DNA from 3 places in the Halobacillus litoralis genome. Region 3 is predicted to be linked to each of the others. Evidence: riboswitches for the same ligand, from Rfam matches in the RefSeq annotation. Region 3 holds a riboswitch; each other region holds the start of a gene.
The links. A riboswitch is a leader RNA that binds a small molecule or an ion and turns the genes downstream of it on or off. The one in region 3 is predicted to bind thiamine pyrophosphate.

Region 1 (6,827 bases), 1.5 Mb from region 3:
TTGCTGAGGGCCTAAAGCCTGCCCTCCCTGATCTCCGTGTTCCTGTCTCAGCCTTTGTTGCTGAGGACCTAAAGCCTGCCCTCCTTGATCTCCGTGTTCCTGTCTAAGTCTTTGTTGTTGAGGACCTAAGGCCTGCCCTCCCTGATCTCCGTGTTCCTGTCTGAGCCTTTGTTGTTGAGGACCTTGCGCTTGCCCTCCCTTGGTCTCCATGTTCTTGTCTTAACCTCTGTACTTGAGGCCCCTGCAATTGGCCACCCTGATCTCCATGAGCCTGAGCCTGGTTCTGGACTTGTTCCCCTAAAAATTGATCCTGCCCATCCTGTATGAATATCTTTTTGAATCTAGAAGGCGGACATACAATCGGTTTAGGAGGAAATGGTGATGCTTTCTTACAGCAACAGACAGGAAGCCTGCAGCCTTGGCACAAAGGGTAAGTGTTTTGTATTCCAAAATGGCACATGCAACAGCACGGTCCCTTTTTACATGTCATACAGCAAAGAAAGTACCCTTTAGAGCGCTTCGAACATTTAGGTGGATGAGGACCGCATCGGCAGCAGCATAGTGCTAATCCACAATAGTTACAGCACTCCTTGTATTGTTTGTTATACATACTATCACTCTCTTAATACTTTTTACTATCATCGTATGCAAGAATGTAGTGGGTGCCTGTTCGACAGCCTACTAGGTAAAATTATCCACCGCTTCTTCAGCTACAGTTGGATCATGCAGATAAATGGAACTTGATAGGAATAGAAAAAAGCCTAAGCGTCTATAATTTGATAGAATGCAGGTGCTTTATGTTTCACTAGTTCTGATCGATTAACGTCGAACGTATACGTAAGGATCCGGGATGGTATAGCTGACCATAAAAAGCAATACTTATGTATTCATTAACCATGCTTACGCGTTGTTCATCACCTAATCTTTTAAACTATTCGCCTATCTTCTAATAGTAAAGACTTTGAACATCATCTTCCTCGTGTTTACGTTTGTCACTTGGTTACCCCGGACCGGATTTCCTTTCCATAAAAAACAGGAATATTCAGGAATTCATGAAACCTTCCAGCTCAAAAGAACGTATAATCTGTTGAAAAATCGAACGGATCTCCTGCTCATTAGGATTCTCTATCTGAGGTTATTATCATGACTGTAGATATCACCTTAGCCAGTACTTTAACAGTAGCCTAAAAAGACAAAGAAATCCCTTGGGTGAATCCTTGGATCAAACCAATAGATAAGAAAGGAGAAATAAATATGATGTTTGGAGGGCTTTTTTTGACCCCGATCTTCCTAGTAACGCTCGTGTATCTTTTACGCTTTACTTGGGGCAGGAAGGGAAAAACGGAAGAAGGAAAGGCGGTGCTGAACGCTTCCTATGCAAAAGCGGCACCAATCTTCCCTATCGGCTGGCTCGCCCTTGAACTTTATCATGACTGGATCCAGTCCCTATCCTATTCTACTTACCGTGATGCGATGTGGATCCTTGTGTTGATCACATTCATTTTTATAGGGGCACGCCTGTTCCGATACCGGAAAGCCGCGGTAGCCTGAGCCTCTTATTCCAACGGAGGCTCTTTCCATTTGATCGTCGTAAAAGAGATGATCTCACTCCACCCTCTCCCTTTCGAATCCATCAAACCGGTGACGAATGAAATCCAGTACCACATTCCCTGGGTAAGGATGACCGGACCGAACCCCAGAATGACACGGATGAAAATCTGCATGATGTTCAGCGGCTTGCCTGAATTCGTTTCGATGGTGAGGTGCGTCAACAGCATGCCGATCGTCCTCCCTTTCGCAAGTAGCGGAATGACAATGAGAAGGGCTACATGGATGATGATGAAGGCTTTCCAAAAGACGGGGTTCGGATCGAATCCGCGGCCTGTGTCCTGTGTTGCTGTGTAGAGGATGGCGAGGAAGCCGGATACGATAAGTTCAAGGCCTGTGCCTATGAATCTGAGGAACAAGTTTCTTTCAGACATAGAAGTCCCTCCTTTCTGTGTAGTATCCTATGGGTTTTCGTCGTCATCGGTTTGCCCATTCACCCAGAACGACGAAAAAGAGATGGAGCTTTTGCCCCATCTCTTTGTCAACGCCTTTTCTTCTTTCATCCCTGCCTACGACCAAATTCCCGGAGATCTTTCAAACGGATGTGCTCATTCGACAAATTGTGCGTTTTCTGTCATAGCATTCTCCCCTCACTTTCTTTATACTTAACTAGGATTCTATATAAAGAGTTTTGAGAAAGGATCGATACCATGAATAAATTCAATTACGTCCCATGGGTCGTGGGGCTTTCCATCGCCATTAACCTTATCGTTGTGGCCTTATTGTTTTTACCGAATGTTGACGGGGATCTCGGGTTCAATATTAAACTCCTTCCCCTCCTGAATGCGGTCTTGAATTCCTTTACGTTCGTTTTCCTGACGGCGGCGCTGTTCATGATCATCAGAAAAAACGTGAAATGGCACAAGCGTTTCATTTTCGCTGCTTTCACGTCGACGGCTCTTTTCCTTGTTTCGTACCTGACGTACCATTCGATGGCGGAGTCGACATCGTTCGGCGGTGAAGGAATTGTTGCTGGGATCTACTATTTCATTTTGATCACCCATATCGTACTGGCTGCACTCATCGTGCCTCTTGCCCTGCTTACATTGTTCCGCGGGCTTGCGATGAAGGTCGACAAGCACCGGAAAATCGCACGATGGACGATGCCGTTATGGCTGTATGTCAGTCTTACCGGAGTCATCGTCTACTTGATGATTTCCCCTTATTATTGAAGAACGAACAGGCGCGGCGAAGCGCCTGTTTTATTGTCGAAATTCTTTGCTTCCTTCCTACCTCTTATTATAGTAGAATAGCAGTTAGAGAGTTGTCGCCAATTGATTTTTAAAGATTTATGTTTCAAGATTTGCTATTCAGGGAAAATTTAATGTTCAAGGTCAGATAATAAGGAGACTACTATGGATTTACTCCAATTTATGAAAAATGAAGGTTACACTTCGGCCAAGTTCTCCTCGTTGACTGGTGAAGACGTCCAATTAGTGTTGAATGATGTGGCTTCCACGGAGGACCTGTATCAACTAATGGAATTGACGCCGACCTCCGTCACTTATTATCCTTATGAACGCGTACCGTATATTGATTGTTTCATAAATCAGAACGTAATGAAGTTGCGCTTGTCGAAAGCATAAGGCATGGACCGGGTCCGCCCTCTGGGGGAACCGGTCCTTTTATTTTCTAGAAAAAGATGGTTTACAAATCTATGACTCTCGGCTACGATGGAAGCAATGGACAAGAACTGCATACGCGTTTTGCACTAGGGGAGCTGCTTGAAGCGGCTGAGAGGAGAAATTCCGACCCTTGGAACCCGAACTAGATAATACTAGCGTGGGGAAGTGCGGTCGTCATTCACAAGGACCTGACTGGTTCTTCCTTTATGATTGGTAGACTGCATTCCCGTGGGATGCAGTTTTTTTGTGCTCAAAAAAAGGAGGAATTAGAAATGGAAAACAACTGTGGAACTTCAAGAATCGCGGGGTGCTCTTTTTCCGTGCACCCGATGTCGGACAACTTCGTGGATTATATCAAAGCGAGCTTACGTGAGGTGGACAGCTCGAAAGTGTGGATGAAAACGGACGACGTCACAACGACGGTGCGCGGCCGGATGGAGCACGTCTTCGATGTCACCGAAGCGATTCTGTTACATATTGCGAAAACGGGCGTCCATGTCGCTTTTCAAGGGACTTTTTCCATCGGCTGTCCGGGAGATTCGTCCGGAGATGTCCATATGGATGAATCAGAGGAAGTATTGAACAAGCCACAATCCAAGGACATCGAACAGCGCATTGCGGCGAAGTTCTCCCTGTATCCGATGGGTGGCGGCGATTATATGGACACGATTTACCGTCAGATCGAAGCGATGAAAGAAAAAGGCGTCGAAGTCACTCCTGCCCACTATTCCACCCGCCTCGACGGGGATACGCGCGACATTTTCACAGGACTTGAGGATGTGTTCAGGGAGACGGAAGCGAGCGGATCTTCTCATACCGTGATGACCGTAACGGTCTCTGCCAACAGCCCTTCTCATAAGGATGAGCACTCATGAACAGCTGGAAACTGAAAGAAATCGTCGTCATGTCCGTCCTATCTGTCGTCTTTGCGGTCGTGTACTTGGCCTTCCTTCCGGTCGGGAAAATCCTCGTCGGCTTTTTCGGACCGATCGGCTATGATCTCATCTTTGGTATCTGGTTCATCGTATCGATCATCGCCGCTTACATCATCCGCAAACCCGGTGCTGCGTTTTTATCCGAAACGATTGCGGCCGCGGTCGAAGTACTGCTCGGCAATGCGGTCGGTCCGATGCTTCTTGTTTCAGGGATGATCCAGGGGCTCGGGGCAGAGTCTGCCTTCGCCATGACGAGGTACAAGCGTTATGACCTGTTCACCCTCATGCTTGCCGGGGTGATGGCTGCGGTGTTCAGCTTCGTCTGGGGTTACTTCCTTTCCGGCTACGCAGCACTCAGTACAGGGTACGTCCTCGCCATGTTCATCACCCGCATCATCAGCGGCGCCATCATCTCCGGTGTCGCAGGCAAAGCACTCAGTGACGCCCTAGCGAAGACAGGTGTCCTTTCAAGCTTCGCTCTCGGAAAAGAACACCGAAGGAAGCACGCGGCATGAGTCAGGAAGTGATACGCGTCGAGGATCTCACCCTCCATTATGAGGAAAGGCAGAAACCAGTGCTGTCCTGTCTGAATTTTTCCATCGAAAAAGGAGAAAACATGCTGATCCTGGGTCCGAGTGGGTCGGGGAAAAGCTCACTCACCCACTGTTTGAACGGTCTCTACCCGAGGGAACTTGACGGTTCCATGGAGGGAGAAGTCCATGTGAAAGGACAGAGGACCGACGCCTACCCCGCCGGTGAAATGGCGCAGAATGTCGGCGTCGTTTTCCAAGATCCGGAGACGCAGTTCTGCATGATCACCGTTGAAGATGAAGTAGCCTTCGGGCTTGAAAACTTGAATACCCCTTATAAATCGATGGTAAAAAAAGTAGATACGGCTTTACGCTCAGTCGGGATGGAAGCTTACAAAACGGCGAACATCTCCGAGCTTTCCGGCGGTCAGAAGCAGAAAGTCGCTCTTGCCTGCATCCTTGCGATGGAGGCTGAAGTGCTGATTCTCGATGAACCGACAGCGAATTTGGATCCGGTGGCGAGGCAGGAATTCATCGATCTTTTGAAAAATTTGAAAGAGCAACGGTCTTTCACCCTGCTTGTCATCGAGCATAAGCTGGAAGGCTGGCTCGACTTGTTGGAACGGGTCCTCATCATCAATGAAAAGGGAGAGATCGCCCACGATGGTCCGCTTCACGACCACTTGAAAACCTACGCCCGGGACATTCATGAGATGGGCATCCAGCTTCATTACGCAACAAGGACAGCTCTGGAACAGGAATGGACGCCTCCCTACCCGCTTCACATCAGAGAAATGCCGGCCTGTGCTTCACCAGAAAACCCTCCATCAGAATCTGTTGGGAAAGTGTTGTTGAAAGCAGAGGATGTGCACTGGAAGTCGATTTTGCAAAACATCCATGTCACTTTTCATGAGGGGGAATGGGTGGCGATCGTCGGGGAAAACGGGAGCGGGAAATCTTCCTTATCGAGAATCCTTGCGGGCATCCAGCCTCCGAGCAAGGGGACGGTTTCCCTGCACGGCCGCTCCTTGAAGAAATGGAAAGAGAATGAAATGCGGCATGAGATCGGGTATGTCTTCCAGAACCCGGAACACCAGTTCATTACGGATACCGTCTATGAGGAAGTCGCCTTCAGTCTCCGGCATGCAGGAATGAAGGAAGCGGAATGGACCAGGATCGTCGAAGAAACACTGAAGTTCTGCCGGCTGGATGGATTGGAGGATCAGCATCCTTTCCTTCTCAGCCAGGGACAGAAACGGCGTTTGAGTGTCGCAACGATGATTGTCGAAGATCAGAGTATGCTTTTCCTTGATGAACCGACGTTCGGGCAGGATGAAAAGTCGACCTCAGATTTGATGTCGCTCTTGAAAGAAAAACATGAAAACGGGACGACGATCGTCATGATCACGCATGATATGGAGCTCGTGGACAAATACGCGACAAGAGTGCTGGTCATGAACGAAGGCGAACTCAGTTTCGATGGTCAGCCGGAAGAACTCTGGGCTCGTCCAGATTTGGCCGACCAAAACCTGGAACTGCCTCCGAGAGAACAATGGAAGCGAGCCGTTTTGAAGCGAGAGGAGACTGCGTATGTTTCTTCATGACTTGAATCCGACCGTCAAAGCTTTGACGATCATCGGTACCGTCTTCCTCCTCGCTTTCGTATTCGATCCGGTCACGCCTTTGCTCTACATCGTGTGGACCGTCCTTGTCACCTTCCTGTTCGGGACATTCAAAAAAAGATACTACCTGTATTATTTCATTCCGTTCACTCTGTTCGCTTTCGGGATGTTCTGGACGACGATCGTCTTTTCGGACACCGCCTCCGCGACTTCCGAAACCGTTTCATTCCTCGGGATGAAGTTCCCAACGGAAGACATTTGGACAGCGACGGCTCTGGGTCTGAGGGTCCTTGCGTTTGCCAGTTTGTCGCTGCTGTTCCTTTTCACGACAAACATGGTCCATTTCATCTTGAGTTTGATCCAACAGTTGAAGCTGCCACCGAAAATCGCTTACGGCGTGCTGGCCGGGTATCGCTTTCTCCCGATGTTGAAGACAGAATTCCAACAGATTCGTGCGGCGCACCGCATCCGCGGGGTCAACCGGCCGGATTCGTGGAAGGAAAAACT
Region 2 (6,827 bases), 1.7 Mb from region 3:
CTCCAATTGAACCGGGGACGCTTGAAACCGTCGCCAGGGTAGAAGCCCAATTTCAATATTTTCCGTAAGTTACCACTTTCCTGAACGGAGGGTGGTTTTTTTATGGGCAAAAAAGAATAGATTATGCACGGAAGGCGCTAAATATGAATATAAAAGTTGAGAATAATGTGTAGCACTTATTTTATGGGCTCATAAAATATAACTGAAACTAAAAAAGTTGCTCTAAGGAAAAACCTTCGATACAATAGGCTTATTGAAAATGTTCGAACTGAAGGAGAGGTACAATGGAAAACTTGTTATTGGCATTCGGGCTTACCTTGCTTGCCGGATTAGCCACAGGTGTAGGGAGTTTGATCGCTTTTTTTGCGAAGACGACGAACACGAAGTTCCTTTCTCTTGCGCTCGGTTTTTCGGCAGGGGTTATGATCTATGTATCTATGGTGGAAATCTTTTTTAAAGCACAGGATTCACTCGTCGATGCGATGGGGAATGAAGCAGGTCGGTGGACGACGGTCGGCGCCTTCTTCGGAGGAATGCTCGTCATCGCACTTATCGATAAATTCATACCGAAGTCAGGGAATCCTCACGAAGTGAAAAAAGTGGAAGACATGGCGAACCGGGAAACAGCCGTGAAAGATCCTGATTTATTGAAAATGGGAACGTTCACAGCTTTAGCCATCGCCATTCACAACTTTCCTGAAGGGATCGCGACGTTTACGGCAGCCCTCAATGACCCGGCCTTGGGGTTAGCCATTGCTGCAGCGATTGCGATTCATAACATTCCAGAGGGGATTGCCGTTTCTGTGCCTGTGTACTATGCGACAGGAGATAAGAAAAAAGCGTTCAAGCTCTCTTTCCTCAGTGGTTTATCTGAGCCGGTCGGTGCCATTTTAGCTTATCTATTGTTGATGCCGTTCTTGAACGATATGATGTTCGGTATACTCTTTGCAGGGGTGGCAGGGATCATGGTGTTTATTTCCCTGGATGAACTGCTTCCTGCATCAAGAAGATATGGAGAAGCGCATTTATCGATTTATGGGGTCGTTGCCGGTATGGCTGTCATGGCCTTGAGCCTTCTCTTATTCATATAAAAAAATGCCCAACAGGTATTGGCCTGTTGGGCATTTTTTGTTAACACGTTTTTTCATGGATAAGATCTTCGATGGTTTCTTGGATCTTCTGTTTGGACCTCTGGATCAGACGCCAGTTGAGATGAACGTGGTCATCCTCTTTCATTCCAAGCTTCAACTGGTCTTCTTCTGCGTGGATTTGCCAATCGGACAGCGTCGCAAATTTTTCACTGGCCTTACGGAATAGCCAATCGTTCACCTCTGATCGAAGGTGTTCGTTCGCTTCTTCCTCTGTCCATTTTTCAGGATAAGCAAAAAGGAAGGTTCCTTTTTGAAAAGCGAAGCGGACTTCATCCTGATGGTCGATCTTCAGCCGATAGGAGCGGCCAAGGTAAGCGATCTTTTCGTTTTCGGAAGCAGTAAGAGCATCAACGGCGTATAAATCTTCGTGCGTATGCTGCCATTTTTCCAGGATCCAGTCCGCTTTCTTCTCAACAAAAGCTTGGATTTTCGCTTCCTCTTTATGATGGGATACGGTCACTTTTACTCCATTCAAATCATCGAGGTAGATCTTAATAAAAGAGACGTCTTGCCTCTCTACCGTATAAGCTATGGTTTTGTTTCCGAAAGTAAGGGTCGGCATGGCGGTCTCCTTTCTACTTTATAACGTAATGTTCGTTTTCCGTTTTTGGAAATCGACCCCTTCATAGTACGTGTTCTTCACAAGCACATTCGGACCGAGGCACTTCACAGCAGGGCAGTGGCAGTTGAGACTCTGCGCCGTTTTGGTAGACAGCCAGTTTTCATAGGCATCGCCAAGTTTCGTGTCTTGAATGTTTCCGAGGCCGGGCTCGTCGCCGAAGTCTGTCACGATAATATCACCTGAGAAGATGTTCACGTTCAGGCGGGAGCGCCCGTCCGGATCGTTTCTTACCGTCACATTTTTTTCGCTGTACAGGCGCTTCAGCATATCGAGATCGTCTGGGGAAGAACTGCATGGATAGTACGGCAGTGTTCCAAACAACATCCACATGTTGTCATCCCGATGGTCAAGAAGCCGGTTGATGCCTTCCCGCATTTGTTCCAGGCTCAACGTCTCTAAGCTGCTGGCAAAATCCACGGGATACATCGGGTGAATCTCGTGGCGCGCACACTTCATTTCTTTGACATGATCATGGATGGATTCAAGGTAAGGGAACGTACGACGGTTGAGCATCGTTTCTGCTGAAACCATCACGCCTTCTTCAGAAAGCCGCTGCGAATTTTCCACCATACGATCAAAGAATTTCTTACGGTTTTCTTCGGAGGGTTTTCGTTCCATACGGGCAAACCCAGTATGGATAAATTCTTCGATCGTTCCCCAGTTGTGGGAAATATGTAAAACGTCCAAATAAGGAATGATCGGGATGTAACGCTCATAAGGAAGCGTCAAGTTCGAGTTGATTTGTGTCCGCACTCCGCGTTCATGGGCGTATTTCAGCAGAGGAACCACATAATTTTCTACTGATTTCTTAGACATCATCGGTTCTCCGCCCGTGATGCTCAGCGTCCTGAGGTGAGGGATTTCATCGAGACGCTTCCTGAGCAGGTCCATCGGCAGAGCCTCGGGATCCTTTGCTCCGAGCGTATATCCGACCGCACAGTGCTCACAACGCATGTTGCAGAGCGTCGTCGTCGTAAATTCAATATTCGATAACGTCATTTTTCCGTGTTCTTCCACGTCCATATACGCTTCCCACGGGTCATAAGATGGGATAAGCGCCTGAAGCTTCATGTTCGTACTCATAAAATATGAAACTTCCTTTCTATTCAAATTTATTCGGTCGATAACCTTTACCATTCTATCATTAATATGCCTAAAACCATACATTATGTATCGGAATAATACCGTGATCTGCCTGTACGGAGCTGTTTAGGTTTCCGGGAAAGAGGAGAATAAGGGTGTGACAGCGAATGATATGGGGTAACGATTAGCACAAGGGGGAGTCAGATTATGAAACAAACCGTACTCATTACAGGCGCATCCAGTGGATTCGGTTTCCATACAGCAGTGAAATGTGCCGAAAAAGGATTTCGTGTCATCGCCACGATGAGAAATGTACAAAAGGCAGCCGCCTACCAAACACTTGATGAGGAAGTACGCAACCGCATCGAAGTGTGGCCTTTGGATGTGACAGATGAAAAGTCCATCGCGCGTTTTTCAAAGAAAGTGAATACGCTGGAACGCCTGGATGTCCTCGTGAATAACGCGGGCTATGCGGTCGGTGGATTTCTTGAACAGGTGCCGCTTGAAACATACCGTAAGCAGTTTGATACGAATGTCTTTGGAGTGATTGCCGTTACGAAAGCGGTTCTGCCACTGATGCGTGCCCAGGGAAGTGGGAAGATTTTAAATGTCAGCAGTGTGAGCGGATTGATCGGTTTTCCAGGGCTTATCAGCTTATGTTTCATCCAAACACGCATTGGAGGGATTATCGGAAAGTCTCCGTTTCGAAGTGAAACCGTTCGGGATTGATGTCGCGCTGATCGAGCCAGGCTCTTATCAGACAAATATTTGGTCGACAGGACTTGAAATGCCGGAAGAAGTCCAGGACCCTGAATCTCCTTACGCCGATTACATAAAAGGGTTGTGGAATGCTTTGAACAGTGAATCACACGGCAACCCTCAGGACGTTTCTGATCTGATGACCGGACTGATGGAAAAAGAAACGCTCGTGAAACTCCGCTATCCCATCGGTGCCGGAGTGCGGGCGAATGTGTGGTTCAAACGTTTACTGCCGTGGAAGTGGCTGGAAAAAACGGTGTTACAAAAAATTCTAGGAAAAGAGAAAGCCAAAGGAGTGGGGTTGAATGGAAAAAGTGATACATGGAGCGGAGGAGATGCGCTTCGAGGGTAATGAAGTCGGCATTCTCGTCTCTCACGGGTTTACCGGGACAACACAGAGCATGAAGCCATTAGTCGAAGCGTATGCAAGGTCAGGTTATACCGTCTGCTGTCCGCGGTTGAAAGGGCACGGAACGACCCCAGAGGACATGGAATCGACCTCTCATATGGACTGGGTGCAATCCGTAGAAGAAGCTTACACCTGGTTGAAAGAAAGGTGTTCGAAAATATTTGTCGTCGGGTTATCGATGGGGGGAACCCTTGCGTTGTATATGGCGAGTGAACACCGGGATATTGAAGGCGTCATTCCGATCAATGCAGCTATCGATATACCAGCACTTGAAAATAGTCAGGGAATGGACGAACGATTTATAGATGCGATCGGTTCCGATATCAAGGATCCGGAAACCGTTGAACTGGCGTATGACCGCACGCCGGTGAAATCGATCGGGGAGCTCGTCACGTTGATGGGTAAAGTGAAGGACAGGCTTGACGAAATCCACTGCCCGATCATGATTTTCGTATCGGATGAGGATCACGTCGTTCCACCTCACAATTCAGAAGTCATATTCGAATCGGTGTTTTCTGAACATAAAGAGATCATCCATCTGGAAAACAGTTACCATGTGGCCACACTTGATTATGATAAGGATATGATCATCGAGCGCACGCTGGAATTTTTCCAAATGTACACGAACACGAAATGATTGCCCGGGAAATAGAAAAGGTTTTGTAATCTAGTAAAAAGTTTATTATAATAGAGACAAATCAAGAAAAGTAAACGGTATAAAGCCTTCAAGGGGAGCCTCCGGCTGAGAGTGAACATTTCGTTCTGACCCTTCGAACCTGTCAGTTAGCACTGGCGTAGGGATGGCGGCTTTTTTGATGGTGCAATGCAAAATTGGGACTCCTCCATCAGGAAGCTTCCCTATTTGGCGTTGCTTTTTTTGTGTCTTTTTTTAGGAGGAATGTTGAAATGAGAAATCGTCGCGTTTTATTTCTCGTAGATGTTGCGATCTTTTCAGCACTCGCATTATTGTTGGATATCATCCCGTTTTTATCTTTTAAACTGTGGGCGCAGGGAGGATCAGTTTCGTTTTCGATGGTCCCTGTGTTTATCATGGCCTTTCGCTGGGGCTTGAAAGGGGGCGTCACCACCGGCCTGCTACTAGGAATCTATCAAATCATGACTGGCGCCTATATTATGACCCCTCTCCAGGCGTTTCTGGACTATGTCGTTGCCTTTGCTGTAATTGGAGGGGCTGGTTTAGTGGCGAAGCCGCTATGGAATGCGATCAAAGCGAAAGAGTCCCGTCGATTGGTCGGATGGATCATTGTCGGCTGCCTGATCGGAAGTGTGCTGCGCTTTTTTGGACACTTTTTTGCAGGCATCGTTTTTTACGGCGAGTTCGCCCCGGAAGGTCAGCCGGTCTGGTTGTATTCCCTCGTCTATAATGGTGGATACATGCTGCCCGCGTTCATCTTAAGCAGTATCGTCGTCAGTCTCCTATTCGTAAAACGACCAAAACTATTAAGCCATTAACAAAAAACCCCCCTCTCAATGCTCCGACATCGAGAGGGGGTTTTTTAATTAAAATTCATAAACTCTACCGATTGTGGAAGACTCAGCTTCGAGATAACCGGGGCTCGTTTGCCGTATAGGAATTCGGGGGTGGTTGGGAAGCAACTCGCTTTCCTGTGGGGGAGTGGCGAGCTTCCTCGGGCTAACGCCCTGCGGGATCTCGCCGATCTCCTTTCTCCCACGGGAGTCTCGCAGCTTCCCAACCACCCCATTCGATGTAAGTGAGAAACGAACCCCTTTACCAAGTTGGATTTTTTCCACTATCCCACTGTTGGAAGCATAAAGAGCTCGGTATCAAGCTCTCAGAATTCAAACACTTAGGCAGGGGGGGTATATTCATACCCTCACCAAACGGAATGACTGCTTATTCGAGAAGTGGTTTCGAGACACTCATTAGGTAAAGGGGCGGAGGGAAACGGTGAGACTCCTATGGGGTGTGCGGGACAGGTGAGACCCCGGAAGGCGTAGCCTGAGGAGGCTCACCGCCCGCCCCATGGAAAGCGAACTGTTTCCCGGAGGGCCTATCCACCTTCAAACATCTCGAAACTGAGTCTTCAAGAATCTCAATACACTGCACGAATTTATTTTTTTCTCCGATCAAGGTTTGAAACGGGCCATTATAGTGAAAATAAAATAAGCACTCAAGTTGAGGAGGCTACATAATGAACCGTTTAAAACGGATTGGAAAAAGCAAGTGGTTTTGGATCATCGTCATCATTATCGCTATTTTAAGTGTCATGATTGCTTATCATACTTCATGGAAAGCTCTGCCTGAGGGGATTTCTTATGAAGGAGAAACGCACCAGATGGAAAACATCGAGTTTTTCCGTGATTTAACATACGAAAATGAAGCAGGCAAGACAGTACATGACCTACAGGTTTTTGAAGAGATCAACCAGACGATCTCGGAAGCTGAGGACTTTATTGTAGCGGATATGTTTTTATTCAATGGCTACACGAACGGAAAAAACGAGTTCCCGAAGATATCCGAAAATTTAGTGGACGCCATTCTAAAAAGAAAAGAGGAAGTTCCTGATTTGAAGGTCGTTTTCATAACGGACCGGATCAATACGGTTTATGGATCGTATGAGTCGGAGACAATCAAACGCCTCGAGGATGGCGGGGTCGATGTAGTTTTGACCAATTTGAATAAGTTGAGAGATTCGAATCCTTTATACTCGAGCGTTTGGCGGCTTTTGTTTTCATGGATGGGTACTGGAGACAACGGATGGATCAGTAACCCTATGGCCAAAGAAGCTCCAGATGTAACGCTCAGGTCCTATATGAAATT
Region 3 (6,827 bases):
CTCATGCTTCGGCATGAGTTCCTTTTTGCTATATCGCTTGTACAACTGCCGGTATATCCGTCGCGTGTGTAATGGCTGAAATGACAGCGACTCCGTCTGCTCCTGCTTCCATCACTTTATCAGCATTTTCAGGTTGAATGCCTCCAATACCTACTACGGGCATGTCAGGAAACGCTTTTTTGACGACCTTCACCCATTCAGGCCCTGCTACAGGGTTGGCGTCTTTCTTCGTGGTTGTCCTGTACATCGGCCCCACACCTAAATAGTCGACAAGGTGGACAGGACTTTGCTCTAATTCTCTCCGATCGGATACTGATAATCCAATGATTGCATCTGGATATTTTGAACGAATCTCTTTCACACTTCGATCACTCTGTCCCACGTGGATTCCATCGGCTTTAAGCACATCAAAAAGTTCAACGTCATCGTTGACGATAAATGGAATGTCTGCTTCAGCACAACGTTGGCGGATCTTATGGCCGAGACTGTACTTCGCTTCTCCAGTTCGTGCCCCTTCCCCTTTTTCTCTATACTGAAAGCATGTAATTCCGGCTTGGATCGCTTCATCCAAAATGCTCAATGGATCTTTGTTACAGTTTTGACTGCCCATAACGAAGTATTTTCTAAGAATAGAAGCTTTCATGTTTTATCCCCCATGGATAAAGCATCGACAAACCTCGGAATGAATGTCCCTGGTCCTTTCACATCAGGATGAGCCGCAGCATGTTCGGCCGCCCGGCCATAATGGCTTAATGTTCCCAAAACCTTCACTTTAGGCTCACCTTTTACAGATAAGCCTGCTGCAAGCAAGGAACCTAACAAACAGCCGGATCCTGTAATTTGAGCAAGAAGCGGGTGACCCGTTTCGTTGACAAAAACCTCTCCTCTCATGCATCCGAGATCCCTTTCACCTGTACAGACGGCTCCAGTTTGGTATTTTTCTGCTACCAGGCGAACGATGGATTCAAGGTCAGCTTTCCCTGTTGAGTCTACCCCTTTCGTTTCCACATCCTGACCGACGAGATGGGCGAGTTCCCCGGCATTCCCTTTAATGACGGTCGGCTTCACCTCCTGCAAGATTCGCTGGCATGCCTCTGAACGATAGCGGGTTGCAGGGGCGCCGACAGGATCGAGGACGATCGGAATGCCGATCTCATTCGCTGCTTTCCCTGCAAGAATCATCGCTTCCACCTTGTTTTCATGAAGCGTCCCGATATTCAATAAAAGCCCTTGAGACAATCGGGTGACATCTTCAACCTCCTGTTTAGCAGTAGCCATAATCGGGGATCCGCCGAAAGCAAGAAGTCCGTTCGCTGTAAAATTCATGACGACCGAATTCGTAATGTGATGGATCAGTGGCCGTTTTTCTCTTACTCTATCGATAACACTTACAGCCATTTGTTGAAAACCTCCTCACGTAAAGCAAAATGATTGGTCGGTCCGCTTCCTTTTCCTAAGTTGAAAGAGTGGCGAATCGCTTCTGTTACAAAGTATTTGGCTTCTTTGACAGCTTGTGGCAAAGCGTGCCCCTAGCTCAGGTAAGCCGTAATGGCTGCTGAATACGTACACCCTGTGCCGTGCGTATTTGAAGAATCAATACGTTCGGATTCAAATTCATAGACACGCCCGTCATCATATAAAAAATCAACCGCTCTTCCATTAAGATGGCCCCCTTTCACAAGGGCCGCATCCGCACCTAAGTCTTTCACGATTGCTTCAGCCGCTTCTTTCATATCTGCTTCAGTTTCAATTTTCCCTCCAACAAGCACTTCCGTTTCCGGAATGTTGGGAGTGACAAGCGATGTCTTTGGTACAAGATATTCTTTCAAATAGCGCTGGTCTTCTTTTTCAATCAACGGGTCCCCACTCTGGGCAACCATGACAGGGTCCATGACGTAAGGAGCCTCTACCTCATCCAACCATTCACTAATGACTCTCATCATATTCTTGTTTGCAATCATTCCTGTTTTCAATGCATGAACAGGCATGTCTTCAGAAATAGCTTTCAGTTGACTCATAATAAAGTTTTCCGGGAGGTGGTGGACATCCTTCACACCTGTCGTATTTTGAGAAACAACTGAGGTCACAACACTCATGCCGTAACTCTTCAGCTCCTGGAACGTTTTCAAGTCTGCTTGAATACCCGCTCCTCCGCTCGGATCTGTTCCGGCGATCGTCAACGCACATGATACTTTCGTCATCTCACACCCTCCTTTTCACAAGGCCATTGCTCTTGTGTGTAAGCCATATCCCAAAAGGCGTATTCCAGCTGACAACTTTTTCGGAAGGCTTCTCTCATCCGGTGCTTTTCCAGTTCAGACGCACGTTCAGCACACTGATCAAGCCGTTCACATAACACTGCCGTCAGACTCTTCACTTCCGTATTGGCATAAAACTCAATCCACGGGAGGAAGGGGTGATCAGGTTCTGGATGATAGGTGTTCATCAGCTCCATCCCGATTTCATAATAGGTCCAAGGGCACGGGAGCAAAGCTGCTACTATTTCACCCAAGTTTCCATGATGGGCATGAAAAAGCATATGTTTAATATAGTGATCAGCGGTCGGCGGCAATGGATACCCTTGCAGTTTTTCATAGGGAACGCCAATTTGTTCACAAAAATTGTTGTGAGGGTGAACTTCACTGTTTAATACAAAATCGATTTGTTCATTAAACAATTGAATGTCTTCCCTGCAAGGAGACTTGGAAATCGCGATTCCATAGACGTGCATAAAGGCATTCAAATACTCATAATCAGCCTTGATATAGTGAATGAGGGCTTCTTTTGGAACCTCCCCTTTTCCGATGCCTTGGATAAAAGGATGGGAGAAGATTCTTTGATAGATATCCTGATTTTCTTTTCTTAATTGATTGGAAAAAGACATGATAGAGCCTCCTATTATTCTCGGAAGCTACTAGAGGACAGAAGGGGATTGTTACTACTTCCCTCCGCCGGCATGACCCGGATCAGGTATTGAGGGACCAAGGAATATGTCCTTATCTCAGCGAATACTCGCGCCCCTAGCAGTTTCCGTGTATTATGGTTGTAAGATCATCTTTTCAACTTTCACTCGTGATAAAATGAAGGCAGCAATCAATGCTCCCGAGACACTGCTTACGACAAAAGAAGGAACAAACGCAAAAACACCAGCTGAACTTCCCATCAAGACATTTGCAATCGGGACAGATGCCAAAGCCCCGATGACTCCAGTGCCCAGCACTTCACCAATCACCGCAGAACTTTTTCTTTCAAACATCCGGTAACAAAGCCCTGCCAACAATGCACCAAACATTCCGCCCGGAAAAGCAAGAAAGGTGCCGAGCCCTAATAAAAAACGTAAGAGCCCGATGACAAAAGCAATCATGACCGCCGGGACGGGTCCAAGCACCACCGCCGCGACCACATTAACCGCATGTTGGACAGGATAAGCTTTTGCAATTCCAGCCGGGAACCAGAGAAATTGAGCCCCGAGCGTTCCAATGGCAACAAGTACAGCCATCGTTGTGAGTAACTTTGTGTTTTTCATATTCCACCACCTTTCCGTATGGGAGTTGAATGGAAACAAATAAAAAAGCCAGATCCTTAGAGGACCTGGCCTGGTATGCAGTAAGTCGATACACGTATCGTCAGACTACTTCCCTCCGCTGGCATTAACCAGATCAGGTTCGTAAGAGTCAGAAAGCTTGCTCGCTTTCCTCTCAGCCCATTCAGGCTCCCCTAGTAGTTTCATAAACTTATTCGCTTGGTGATTTTCATCATAACAAAGTTGGATGTTTCTGTCATGTGAAACTTTTCCTCCCGATCAAACGTCAACAAAAGAAGATAAGGAGTGTGGGAATGATGAAAATGAGATGGATGCTTGGTATATTCATGGTTTTCTTTTTATCCCTTAGTGCATGTGGACTCTCAAAGACAGAAGAAGTAGACCAGAATGAAGTGGAAGCAGAAGTCTCCGATCCGGACATGAGTGGATTTGTGATGGATCAAGAGGAGGATAGCATCCTGGTTGTCACCCCGATGGATGATGGATCAGGGGAGGAAGGACGTGCCATGTGGGTATCTGGAGCTCCTGAAGGCTTGTGGGTCGGCAAACAGGTCGAAGTCTGGGTGGACGGAGATATCGCTGAATCCTATCCCGAAAAAGCCACTGCTGAAAAAGTCCAGGAGCTCGAAATGAGTGAAGTGCAGGGAGCGGATTTAAAAGCTTCCGAGGCTCTTTCTACAGCTTTATCCGAGACAGAACCAGAACAGACAGATGTGCTGATCGTTTCTCTGCTTTCTTTTGATGAAGAATCCGACCAGTGGACTGTCAAATTGGACCGACGTGGGACAAATCAGGGCGAATGGAAAACGACCGTCAAAGATGAAAAATAGAGCGCTATCCTGAGGGAGCGCTCTATGCATCCACTTTTTTCAAAAGCCATAACCTTACGCTAAGCTCCAGCAAAAAGAGGTCATCAGCATTGAGAAGAGATAGTCCGGTCAAATGTTCAATGTTTCTCAATCTGTGCAGCAAAGATTGCCGGTGCAAATTCAGCGCACGGGCCGTCTGGCTGACATTGCTGTTGTATTTATTGTAGACCATAAACGTATGAATCAGTTCTGTCTGCCGTTTCTGATCATAATCTATCAGCTTTTCTAATGTATCTGAAACAATCGCTCCGATTTCTTCTTCGTGGGACAGCGCCATGAGCAGGCGATTCATTCTTGTATCACTGAAAAACGTCCGCTCCCCTTCTTCATGCTGCTGACCGATTTTCAAAGCCGTTTCCGCCTCTTCATAGCTTTTATGAAAAAACTGATACCCACCTTTATGACAGGAAATACCCCAGCTAATCGTAATCCCTTTCAATAACTCATGAAGCCTCCGCTCAATCAGATCGAGAAACTGATTCGCGGTTTCGCCGTAATCCAGGCGATCCGTTTCCAAATATACGATCACCTCCCCTTCATCAAAAGTGGTCATCGTCCTCCTGTGCAGCGCATCCCCTGCATGGGTGACTTCCTTCTGAATGTAATAATTCCGACTGTTGATCGATGACGATTTGACTTGAGGCATCGTTGAAGAGGAGCGTTCCTCCTCCGGCTGTACGAAACGGATGTGGCCGACAAGACAAATATAGGGCTTCTCCAGGTCATAGCCAAGCAGCTGTGCTTTTGATAACAGAGCTCTGTCCATTTCCCTCTCCCGCTTGGCTAAATCAAGCAAAAAGTTATCCTTAAGCCTTATTTCAGTCATTTCAATGGCGTTCTCTTTTACGAAATATAAGGCACAAGCTGTCAGCGCATGCTCCAAAATGTGAAGGTTCACCCATGTTAGATCCTTTTCGTCCTTGGGCTTAAACAGGATATATCCCTGTTTCTTATAGTTCGATAAAATGGTAAGCTGATAGCATTTCTGATCTCCTATTTCGTAGGTTTCAATGTAATGGCGGAGCGGGTGATCACTGTCCATTTTTGTTTCCACAAGGATCCCTTCCTGGGAAAGTTCATGCCCATTTAAGACATCGATATAATAACGGTCAAAGTACTGGTTCGCCCGGATCTGTTTGTTATGATCACTGATGGCCGTCGGAATGCCTGTGTTCTGGTAGATGATTGATGTGATCTCCTGCAGCCCTTTTCCATTCAGGACACAGTTGATCAACTCCTGTCGAATCTCTTCCGTCCGTTGTTGCTCCTGGCGGTTTTCCTCACTGATCAACCTTAAAACGTCCTGTAAAATATCTCCGAACCGGACCTCCCATGGAATTTCCATCACGATCAACTCGTGTTTCTCCGCAAGCTTTAACACACGGTCGGGAATTTTGTACAAATGACGCCCAGTGGCAAAAGCCAGCACAGAAGCCTCCGATCGGATGACATCCTCTACATACCCTTCCAGTGCCAATACATCGTCCCCACAACCAACCCCTGTACTTAGTACAAATTCATTATTCCTCACAAAGTTCTCCACAGGTGTTTCAATCACCGAGATCCAGTCCACCTGGCGATTGTACACATCTGTCTGCACTTTTGCTTTTTCAAGAACTGGAAGTTTTAAGACTGCCTCCACCGCAACCCCCATCTCCACTCCTCCCCCACTTACGATTTAGCCAAAAGATCTGTAACCACATCATGGTCGATATTGTTTCCACTCATGACCACAACCACATTTTCCCCTCGTAGCTCATTACAATGAAGGACGTGCCCGATTCCCGTTGCGGCCGCTCCTTCCACGACCATCTTATGGTGCTCAAGGATGAAGATCAGTCCTTCTTCAATGTGTGCCTCTTCCACAAGCACTCCCTTATCCATATAAGCTTTCGTCATTGGAAATGTGTAACGGTTCTCTGTCCCGATTCCTCCAAGCAGGCTGTCTGCCAAGGTATAAGACTCCTCAAGAATCACAGGTTTACCCTTCGTCAGACTTTCCTGCATGACGGCCCCCTTCTTCATCGTCACTCCTGTTACTTGTATAGAACGTTCAATCGACTTCATTACAAAAGCAATACCGGACAACAATCCACCTCCAGACAAAGGAATAATCACTTCATCCACCTCAGGACACTGTTCCATAATTTCAAGCGCGATTGTACCCTGACCGGCAATGATTTTCCGATCATCAAAAGGCTTGATAACTGTCATCCCTTCCTCTCTTTCCAATTCAGTACACCGTGCTTCTGCTTCATCTTGACTGCTTCCGACGACTTCCACCGAAGCGTTCAATTTTTTCAGACGGTTCACCTTCGCCTTCGGAACACGATTCGATATACACACCGTACAAGGAATTCCTAACTCTGCTGCTACATACGCAACAGAAATCCCGTGATTTCCTGTTGAAAAAG

Region 1: it holds a riboswitch for thiamine pyrophosphate, as region 3 does, so the genes downstream of both, LC065_RS13230 (Ykof family thiamine-binding protein) here and tenA (thiaminase II) in region 3, are expected to answer to the same signal.
Region 2: it holds a riboswitch for thiamine pyrophosphate, as region 3 does, so the genes downstream of both, thiT (energy-coupled thiamine transporter ThiT) here and tenA (thiaminase II) in region 3, are expected to answer to the same signal.

Annotation. Positions count from the first base shown of each region.
Region 1 is NZ_CP129016.1:2,580,962-2,587,788, reverse strand. It holds gene LC065_RS13255 (hypothetical protein) at 1-210, opposite strand, end outside; gene LC065_RS13250 (hypothetical protein) at 1,255-1,551, shown strand; gene LC065_RS13245 (RDD family protein) at 1,557-1,982, opposite strand; gene LC065_RS13240 (DUF420 domain-containing protein) at 2,259-2,780, shown strand; gene LC065_RS13235 (hypothetical protein) at 2,964-3,194, shown strand; TPP riboswitch at 3,312-3,414, shown strand; gene LC065_RS13230 (Ykof family thiamine-binding protein) at 3,506-4,108, shown strand; gene LC065_RS13225 (ECF transporter S component) at 4,105-4,683, shown strand; gene LC065_RS13220 (ABC transporter ATP-binding protein) at 4,680-6,302, shown strand; gene LC065_RS13215 (energy-coupling factor transporter transmembrane component T family protein) at 6,289-6,827, shown strand, end outside.
Region 2 is NZ_CP129016.1:3,338,274-3,345,100, reverse strand. It holds gene LC065_RS17110 (SIMPL domain-containing protein) at 1-68, shown strand, start outside; gene zupT (zinc transporter ZupT) at 285-1,091, shown strand; gene LC065_RS17100 (YgjP-like metallopeptidase domain-containing protein) at 1,132-1,713, opposite strand; gene yfkAB (radical SAM/CxCxxxxC motif protein YfkAB) at 1,732-2,856, opposite strand; partial or broken gene LC065_RS17090 (SDR family oxidoreductase) at 3,061-3,967, shown strand; gene LC065_RS17085 (alpha/beta hydrolase) at 3,921-4,661, shown strand; TPP riboswitch at 4,743-4,842, shown strand; gene thiT (energy-coupled thiamine transporter ThiT) at 4,931-5,497, shown strand; gene LC065_RS17075 (phospholipase D family protein) at 6,199-6,827, shown strand, end outside.
Region 3 is NZ_CP129016.1:1,114,502-1,121,328, reverse strand. It holds gene thiE (thiamine phosphate synthase) at 29-643, opposite strand; gene thiM (hydroxyethylthiazole kinase) at 640-1,398, opposite strand; partial or broken gene thiD (bifunctional hydroxymethylpyrimidine kinase/phosphomethylpyrimidine kinase) at 1,389-2,201, opposite strand; gene tenA (thiaminase II) at 2,198-2,884, opposite strand; TPP riboswitch at 2,927-3,032, opposite strand; gene thiW (energy coupling factor transporter S component ThiW) at 3,038-3,526, opposite strand; TPP riboswitch at 3,620-3,729, opposite strand; gene LC065_RS05820 (DUF3221 domain-containing protein) at 3,838-4,374, shown strand; gene LC065_RS05815 (PucR family transcriptional regulator) at 4,397-6,067, opposite strand; gene LC065_RS05810 (threonine/serine dehydratase) at 6,085-6,827, opposite strand, start outside.